Regions from separate parts of the Agrobacterium sp. 22-3639C2 genome, predicted to be linked through region 2. Evidence: predicted binding sites of a transcription regulator. Region 2 holds the regulator's gene; each other region holds the start of a gene.

Region 1 (2,202 bases), on a different contig from region 2:
TGCCGCGTGTACGGCTCTGCAGGTTTTCTTCGGTAATGCCTTCCTCCGTGCCCTCGAACATTTCCGAAAGCGCCGACAGGAACCCATCCACCGGTTCGGCAATGGGCACGATATCGTAACGGCAGCCAAGCGCCCTGGCGCAATCGGCTGCGTCCTTCAGCGAATCCTCGGAGGTGTAACAATAGGGCAGCATGATGCAGCGCACCCGCTCTTCGCCCAGCACATCAACAGCAAGCGCAGCGCAGATCGCCGAATCGATACCGCCGGAAAGGCCGAGAACCACGCTCTTGAAGCCGTTCTTGTTGACGTAATCGCGAAAGCCCAGCATGCAGGCGCGGTAATCCGCCTCCTCGCCTTCAGGGATTTTCGAGAAAGGACCGCTTTCGCAGCGCCAGCCTTCTGCGGTGCGTTTCCAATCGGTGACGGCAAGGGTCGCCTCGAACTGGCTCATCTGGAAGGCAAGGGTCTTGTCGGCATTGAAACCGAAGCTCGCGCCGTCGAAAACCAGCTCGTCCTGCCCGCCAAGCTGATTGGCGAAGACCAGCGGCAAGCCGCTTTCGATTACCTGTTTCAGCGCCACCTGATGGCGCACATCCAGCTTGCCGCGATAATAGGGTGAACCATTCGGCACCAGCAGGATTTCCGCCCCACTTTCGGCAAGCGTTTCGCACACACCCATATCGTTCCAGATTTCCTCGCAGATCGGAATGCCGATCCTGACACCGCGGAAATTATAGGGACCGGAGATCGAACCTTCGGCGAAAACACGCTTTTCATCGAACTCGCCGTAATTCGGCAGGTCGATCTTGTCACGCAGCGCGATGATCCTGCCGCCATCCAGAAGCGCAACCGAATTGTGCCGGCCCGTTTCGCCCTGACGCGGAAAACCGATGACGACGCCCGGCCCGCCATCGGCGGTTTCCGCCGCCAGTTCTTCCACGGCCTTCAGGCACGCTTTCAGAAAAGCCGGCTTCAATACCAGGTCTTCCGGCGGATAGCCGGATATGAACAGCTCGGTCAGAAGCAGGAGATCGGCACCCTGCGTCGCCGCATCGGCCCGTGCTTCGCGCGCCCTGGCGAGATTGCCCGCCACGTCGCCAACAGTCGGATTGAACTGCCCGACGGCAATTCGAAGATGGTTTTTGATGTCGTGTCTGTCGCTCATGGCTTTTCAATACCGCGCCCGTGCCCGCTCCGCAACGCGGCAATTGCATGCCGCACCACCTTGATAGGATGAAGCCGCAACCGGCATTCACGCTAAGGTTATCACCGCACCGGCCACACCCCGCAAAGTTCATGTCGCGTTCATCGCGCTTATGTGACAGTTACATGACAGTTTTGCGACGCCCCGATTCACCTCCCCGAATTGCGCGGTGTTGCCTCGTAATACCGGAGTATGAGTTTGAGAAATTCGGCGCCAAAAACAACGGCTTCCGAAAAGGCTGATTTTGTCTTTTCGCCTGCATGGACGCGGAGCCTTTCCAAGCTTTCGGGTAAGGCCTACACGCTTGCCAATCTAACGTTTTCCTCGGTCGTGCTTGTCGTCGCGCTGGAATGGATCGCCCGCGGTTCGCTAGTTGATGTCGGCACCTTCCTCACCTCATCCGCCCGCCCCGGCATGACCACCATCGCCGCCGTGCTGCTGCTGCTCGTAGCGCTGGATTCCATCCTCGGCCGCCGTTACCTGTCGCTCATCGCCGTTGCGCCGCTTTGCGCGCTGACAGGGCTGATTTCCGCGCAGAAACAGACCTATCTCTCCGATCCGCTTTATCCCTCCGACCTGCTGTTCGGCCGGCAGATCCTCGAGCTTCTGCCCACCATGCTGAAAGCCCAGCCGCTGACGGCCGTGCTGGTCGGCCTTGGCCTTTGCGCCACGGTTGCGGCCCTTTCCACCCTGTGGCTGCTGGCGCGGCGTTATTCGCCCGGCTTGAGCTGGCGCGAACGCGCCGCAGGTCTTGTGCTGGCGCTGCCGCTTCTGGCCGGCCTCGCCTCGCTCATGGACTATTCGCATTATTCGTGGGTGCGCGATCGTCTCAACATCATCCCCATGATGTGGGATCAACAGGAGAATTACCGCCATAACGGTTTCCTGATGGCCTTTGCCTTCAATATTCCCATGGCCAACGTCTCGGCGCCGCAGGGTTACGGCGAAAACAGCATTGCGGACCTGACCTCGGAACCCGCCGCCTTTGCCGCCAACAC
Region 2 (2,202 bases):
AAAAGCTCAAGAAATTGTGGTCCGAGGGCCTTAGCGCCAGCCAGATTGCAGCGCAGCTGGGCGGCGTCAGCCGTAATGCCGTGATCGGCAAGGTCCATCGTCTCAATCTGCCGGGACGCGTCAAGGCTGGCGGTCCAGTGACTTCGGCACGCTCCGCGCCGAAGCGCACCGCTGCCCCTGCCCCGCGTGCGACGACTTTCGCAGGTCGCGTCAACGCGGCACCGGCACGCATCCTCACCCGTTCGAACGCGGCAACGGCGCTGCACGAGGAGATCGATATCGAGACCGCGCAGGTTCTCGATTACGTTCCTTCCAAGAACGTTGTCACGCCGATTTCCCGTCGCCTGACGCTGACGGAACTGACCGAGCGCACCTGCAAATGGCCGGTTGGCGATCCGCTGAAGGACGACTTCCATTTCTGCGGTTGTGAAGCGCTGGAATCTTCGCCCTATTGCAAGTTCCATGCGAAACTCGCCTACCAGCCGGTGAGCGAGCGCCGCAAGGCTTGAGTGTTGCGGCACGCATTCAGCACTCAAAAATTACGGGCCTTCGGGCCCGTTTTTTTATGACAAAAATAAAGCGGCTTTCTGGGCGGCTTGATGGCAGGCCGCACCCTTTCCCCTTACTATTGGGCGTGACCCCTCAATCCGGATTTCAACGCGCAGCCGATCTTCTCCGGTCAAAACGGATAATGGCATCGAGTTTGGCGGATACTCATATAGAAAAAGCCCGAAATCGTTTCAGATTTCGGGCTTCCTGATTTTTTTGTGCACTACTTCGCCAGCGAAACTATCTGGTTCCGCTTCGCTCAGGCTTCCATCGAATATCCCGCACCACGCACCGTGCGGATGACATCCTGCATGTGCGAGAAGTTCAGGGCCTTGCGCAGACGTCCGACATGCACATCGACAGTACGCTCGTCGACATAGATATCATGACCCCAGACGCCATCCAGCAATTGCGAGCGGGAAAACACCCGACCCGGCGACGTCATCAGGAATTCCAGCAAGCGGAATTCCGTCGGGCCGAGACGCACTTCGCGGCTTTTGCGGTGAACGCGATGGGTCTCGCGGTCCAGTTCGATATCGCCGCATTTGAGCACCGACGACAGAACCTCCGGACGGGCCCGGCGCAACATGGCCTTGACCCGGGCCATGAGTTCCGGCGTCGAGAACGGCTTGACGACATAATCGTCAGCGCCCGTAGCGAGACCGCGAACCCGTTCGCTCTCTTCGCCACGCGCCGTCAGCATGATGATGGGCAGGCGTTCTGTTTCCGGCCGCATTCTCAAGCGCCGGCACAGTTCGATACCGGAGACACCGGGCAACATCCAGTCCAGGATGAGAAGATCCGGAATGCGCTCCTGCAGCCTGATTTCCGCCTCATCGCCACGGGGTATCGTGTCGACGTCGTATCCCTCAGCCTCGAGATTGTAACGAAGCAGGACGCTCAGCGCTTCCTCGTCTTCCACAACTGCAATCTTGGGCACCATATGCTGAACTCCGCAAGCTTCTGCTTGTCTGTTACTCGGTCACCGAACCAAGCGTGTTGGAACTGTCGTCCTTCGGACGCTCGCCCTCCGGCTGGCTGCCAGTGGTCATGTAATAGATCGTCTCTGCGATATTCGTCGCATGATCGCCGATACGCTCGATGTTCTTGGCGCAGAACAGAAGATGCGTGCAGGTGGTGATGTTGCGCGGGTCTTCCATCATGTAGGTCAGAAGCTCCCGGAAGAGCGACGTGTACATGGCATCGATTTCCTCGTCGCGTTCACGGATCGCATTGGCCTTTTCGGCGGAACGCGTGGAATAGACGTCGAGGACTTCCTTGAGCTGCACCAGCGCCAGGTCGGACAGATGCTCGATGCCGCGGGCGAGCTTGCGCGGAACGCCGGTGCCGGCGACAGCGATAACGCGCTTGGCCGTGTTCTTGCCAAGATCGCCGACGCGTTCGAGATCGGCGGCGATACGCAGGGTGCCGATGATCTCGCGAAGGTCTGCCGCCATCGGCTGACGCTTGGCGATGGTTACGATCGCCTTGTCGCCAATTTCGCGCTCAGCATGGTCGAGAATGGTATCGTCCGAAATGACCTTCTGCGCGAGCGCAGCATCGGAATTGACGAGTGCGCGCACGGCGTCACCGCACATCTGCTCGGCAAGACCGCCCATTTCGGCGATGCGGCGCGTCAGAAACTTCAGTTCG
Region 3 (2,202 bases), 240 kb from region 2:
TGTGGTCGCTGCCGCCAGCAACCTTTTCCGGCGGCGAGCAGCAGCGCGTCAACATCGCACGCGGTTTCATCACCGATCACGCGATCCTGCTTCTCGATGAACCGACCGCATCCCTGGATGCCGCCAACCGACGGGTGGTCGTGGAGATGATCGCGGAAAAGAAGCGCAAAGGGACGGCCTTGCTCGGTATTTTCCATGACGAGGAAGTGCGGGAAGCCGTGGCCGATCGCGTTCTGGATGTCTCGCAATTCTCCCCCCGGAAGGCAGCGGCATGAGTGTAAAGGTCGGTCTCGAACCTGTTGTCCACGAAAGTGCCCGCGTCACCAATTCATCGATCGGCCGCTATACCGAAATCTCGGAACGCTGCCGCATCGAGGAAGTGGAGATGGGCGACTATTCCTATGTCATGCAGGACGGTGCGATCTGGTGCGCCACCATCGGCAAATTCGTCAACATCGCCGCATCCGTCCGCATCAACGCGACCAATCATCCGATGTCGCGCGCCACACTTCACCATTTCACCTACCGTGCCCGCAGTTATTGGGACGACGCCGATGATGAAAATGACTTCTTCGCCGCCCGCCGCGCCAAGCGCGTGGTGATCGGCCACGATGTCTGGATCGGCCATGGCGCGACCATCCTGCCTGGCGTCACAATCGGAAACGGTGCGGTAATCGGGGCCGGTGCGGTCGTGTCGAAAGACGTTGCGCCCTATACCATCGTCGGCGGCGTACCCGCCCGGCTGATCAGGAACCGCTTCCCGGCGGACCTTGGCCAGCGCATGGACGATCTCAAATGGTGGGACTGGGACCACGCAACGCTGCGCGGCGCACTGGACGATTTCCGCACCCTCGCCGCCGAGGATTTCGTGGCGAAATACGCCGGGTAAAATCGCCCCACACCGAAGAAACTGCAGATTCCGGGGTCATGCTCCGGGGTCTCCCTAACCATGTCTGCGAGACATAGTGCGGGCTTCAAGCCCTTGGCACGACTACTAAAAGGTTCGCAGGCGACCACGCGGACGCCTTATCTGCGCATTCTGTAATATTTTCTTCATCAAACTGACATTCACGCTTCACGCACCGCTGTTAGGTCGAACCCCATCAGAAGAAGATTGGACGGGGAAATGAGCTTTCACCTGAAGCAAGTCACGCGCCGTTTCGGCAACCACACTGCGGTCGATTCCGTGAATGTGGAAATTCCGCAAGGCCAGATGGTTGGCGTGATTGGACGTTCTGGCGCAGGAAAGTCAACGCTGCTGCGCATGATCAACCGCCTCGTCGATCCCTCCTCGGGTTCCATTCATTTCAACGACACGGAAGTCTCTTCGCTGAAGGGTGCCGCCCTGCGCAACTGGCAGCGCGACTGCGCGATGATCTTCCAGCAGTTCAATCTGGTGCCGCGTCTCGACGTGCTCACCAATGTCATGCTCGGCCGCCTGAACCACCGTTCGACCGTGCTCAGCCTGTTCAACATCTTCACGGATGAAGAGCGCCTGATGGCGATTGCCGCCCTCGAGCGGCTCGGCATCGAGCACGTAGCCATGCAGGCGGCGGGCACGCTTTCCGGCGGCCAGCAGCAGCGCGTCGCTATCGCCCGGGCACTAATGCAGTCTCCGAAGATGGTTCTCGCCGACGAGCCGATCGCCTCTCTCGATCCCCTGAACGCCAAGATCGTCATGGACGCCCTGCGCGACATCAACGAGCGTGAAGGCATCACCGTCATAACGAATCTGCATACGCTGGATACGGCGCGCAATTATTGCGAACGCATCATCGGCATGTCGCAGGGTCGAGTCGTTTTCGACGGAACACCCGCCGAACTGACGGCGGCGGCGGTCACGGAGATTTACGGCACGGATTCACACGGCGCCGGCATCGACGAGACCATGACCTCGACCAGCATCAATATTCCCGGCGCGCAGCTTGCCGCGCGTCCGGTTCAGCAATCTGCCGGTCCCGAACCGCTGGCTCTCGCCGGGCTCTGAGGAACCGCTCAGCATCGTTTGCGCCCGCGTCAAGGGCCGATACTTCACAACAAACTCCGGCTCGCCGGGAAACAGGAGAAAGTCCATGTTGAAGAAAATCCTTCTTTCGGCAGTCGCCCTTGGCGTTCTGGCCGGTTCGGCCATGGCTCAGGACGTCAAGGTCCTGCGTATCGGCCTCGACGGTTCGGAAAATGAAGCCGACCAGATCCGCAACA
Region 4 (2,202 bases), 240 kb from region 2:
TGGCCTTTGTGGGCACGTTGTTCGGCACGCTCGTTGCCCTGCCGCTCGCTTTTCTCGCCGCACGCAATATCACCGCTAACAGGGCCGCCAACTGGGGCATGAAGCGTCTGTTCGACTTCCTGCGCTCGATCGACATGCTGATCTGGGCGCTGTTCTTTACGCGCAGCTTCGGTCCGGGGCCGATCCCCGGCATTGCCGCGATCTTCTTCACCGATACCGGCGCGCTCGGCAAGGTCTATGCCGAGGCGCTGGAGAATGTTGACGACAAGCAGCGCGAGGGCGTCAAATCGGTTGGCGCTTCTCCCATTGCCGTCAATCGTTTCGGCGTGCTTCCGCAGGTCCTGCCGGTCTTCATTTCCCAGTCGCTTTATTTCTGGGAAAGCAACACCCGTTCCGCCACGATCATCGGTGCGGTTGGCGCTGGCGGCATCGGTTTGAAACTGCTGGAAGCGATGGGTACCAATGCCGACTGGGACAAGGTCGCTTATATGGTGCTGCTCATTCTCTTCGTGGTTTTCCTGTTCGACCACATCTCGAATTCCCTGCGGTCGCGCCTGATCGGGAAAACCCAGCATTAATTCATAAAGCGGGAGCGGGGTTTGGTTATCCCGCTTCCCGAGACGTGCGCAAAACCGGAACCTCTTTGCAAAGTCAGATACATCCCCTCAATGCGCCAGCATCCGTCTTCCGGACATTCGAGAGACACGCGGCGTTTCAAGCGCTTTTTTTCCTGGGGCATCATCATTCTGTCACGGAAAGCGATTACCTCGCACTCCTGACCTTGCGGGAAGCGGGCGAGTCACGCCAAATAGCTTTTCATCCAGGTTTTCCATGACACCGAAGAGTGCTTGCCGTGCGCTACGCCATCTATTTTTCTCCGGCTAAAGATCATCCACTGACTGAAGCGGCGTCGCGCTGGCTGGGACGCAATGCCTTTTCCGGCGCGCAACATGATGACCATGCCGCTTATGCGGAGATGACGGAGGAGCCGCGCCGTTACGGTTTCCACGCGACGCTGAAAGCCCCCTTCGAGCTTTCCGAAAAATACAGCGAAGCGGAACTCGTCGCCGCCCTCGAACAGTTTGCGGCCAGCCAGTCCGTCTTCGATATTCCGCGTGTTGTCATCGGCGCACTCGGGCCGTTTTTCGCGCTCGTTCCGGATCGCACCTACCAGCCGCTGCAGGATTTTGCCGCTGAGATCGTTGACCATTTCGACCGGTTTCGCGCGCCCTTGTCCGAGACCGACATTGCCCGCCGGCGCCCGCAAAACCTGACCGAAAGCCAGCGGCAAAATCTGTCGCTCTGGGGTTATCCGCATGTCATGGACGACTTCCGCTTTCATATGACGCTGACGGGCCGCATCGACGAAAGCGACGCGCCCGCTATCCAGGATGTGCTTTCGACCAAGTTTTCCGAGTTCGTCGACCGGCCTCTCACCATTTCCGGCCTCGCTTTGTTCGTTGAGGAAACGCGCGGCGCACCATTTACCGTTCATCGCTGGCACCCGCTTGGCCAGCCGCCAAAGAAAGATGCTGACCCATGACCGAGCATGCCCTTTCCAACGCCCGTATCGTTCTGGAAGACGATATTATTCTGGGATCCGTTCTGATCCGTGACGGCAAGATCGCCGATATCAGCGAAGGCGCCTCCAAGACCGGTGAAGATCTCGAAGGCGATTTCCTCATCCCGGGTCTGGTGGAACTGCACACCGACCATCTGGAACAGCACTATTCGCCGCGTCCCGGGGTTATCTGGGATAAGATCGCCGCAATTCAGGCTCACGATGCGCAGGTCGCGTCATCAGGCATTACCACTGTTTTCGACTGCCTGCGGCTGGGCTCCGACGAAGATGGCGGGTTCAAGAAGGGCGAGATGCGGGAAATGGCAGATGCCATTGAAACCGCTGCCGATCAGAACCGCCTGCGGGCAGATCACCTGCTGCACCTGCGCTGTGAAGTCGCCTCCGCCGATGTGCTCGAGCATTTCGAAGATTTTGAGACCGATCCGCGTGTGCGGCTGATTTCGATGATGGACCACTCCCCGGGACAGCGCCAGTTCCAGTCGATGGACCAATATATCTTCTATTACCAGAAGAAGCGCGGACTGAGCGACGAGGCTTTCGCCGAGTTCGTCAGACGCCGGCAGACGGCATCGGCGGAGTTTTCCGCCAAGCACCGGGATTACCTGGCGGCCCGTTGCGCC

The links. The regulator PhoB, encoded in region 2, activates phosphate uptake and scavenging genes when phosphate is short. The targets are predictions, from matches to a motif close to TGTCATNNANCTGTCAT.
Region 1: a site for PhoB is predicted at 1,319-1,335, ahead of ACQZ6D_RS03075 (LTA synthase family protein). Genes of this name have one in related genera too.
Region 3: a site for PhoB is predicted at 1,052-1,068, ahead of phnC (phosphonate ABC transporter ATP-binding protein). Genes of this name have one in related genera too.
Region 4: a site for PhoB is predicted at 737-753, ahead of ACQZ6D_RS16825 (DUF1045 domain-containing protein). Genes of this name have one in related genera too.

The regions. Positions count from the first base shown of each region.
Region 1 covers NZ_JBNWDB010000001.1:623,457-625,658, forward strand. The annotation lists gene ACQZ6D_RS03070 (NAD+ synthase) at 1-1,165, opposite strand, end outside; gene ACQZ6D_RS03075 (LTA synthase family protein) at 1,397-2,202, shown strand, end outside.
Region 2 covers NZ_JBNWDB010000003.1:533,176-535,377, forward strand. The annotation lists gene ACQZ6D_RS15595 (GcrA family cell cycle regulator) at 1-509, shown strand, start outside; gene phoB (phosphate regulon transcriptional regulator PhoB) at 809-1,492, opposite strand; gene phoU (phosphate signaling complex protein PhoU) at 1,524-2,202, opposite strand, start outside.
Region 3 covers NZ_JBNWDB010000003.1:773,249-775,450, forward strand. The annotation lists gene phnL (phosphonate C-P lyase system protein PhnL) at 1-275, shown strand, start outside; gene ACQZ6D_RS16800 (transferase hexapeptide repeat family protein) at 272-889, shown strand; gene phnC (phosphonate ABC transporter ATP-binding protein) at 1,127-1,987, shown strand; gene phnD (phosphonate ABC transporter substrate-binding protein) at 2,073-2,202, shown strand, end outside.
Region 4 covers NZ_JBNWDB010000003.1:778,054-780,255, forward strand. The annotation lists gene phnE (phosphonate ABC transporter, permease protein PhnE) at 1-578, shown strand, start outside; gene ACQZ6D_RS16825 (DUF1045 domain-containing protein) at 845-1,543, shown strand; gene ACQZ6D_RS16830 (alpha-D-ribose 1-methylphosphonate 5-triphosphate diphosphatase) at 1,540-2,202, shown strand, end outside.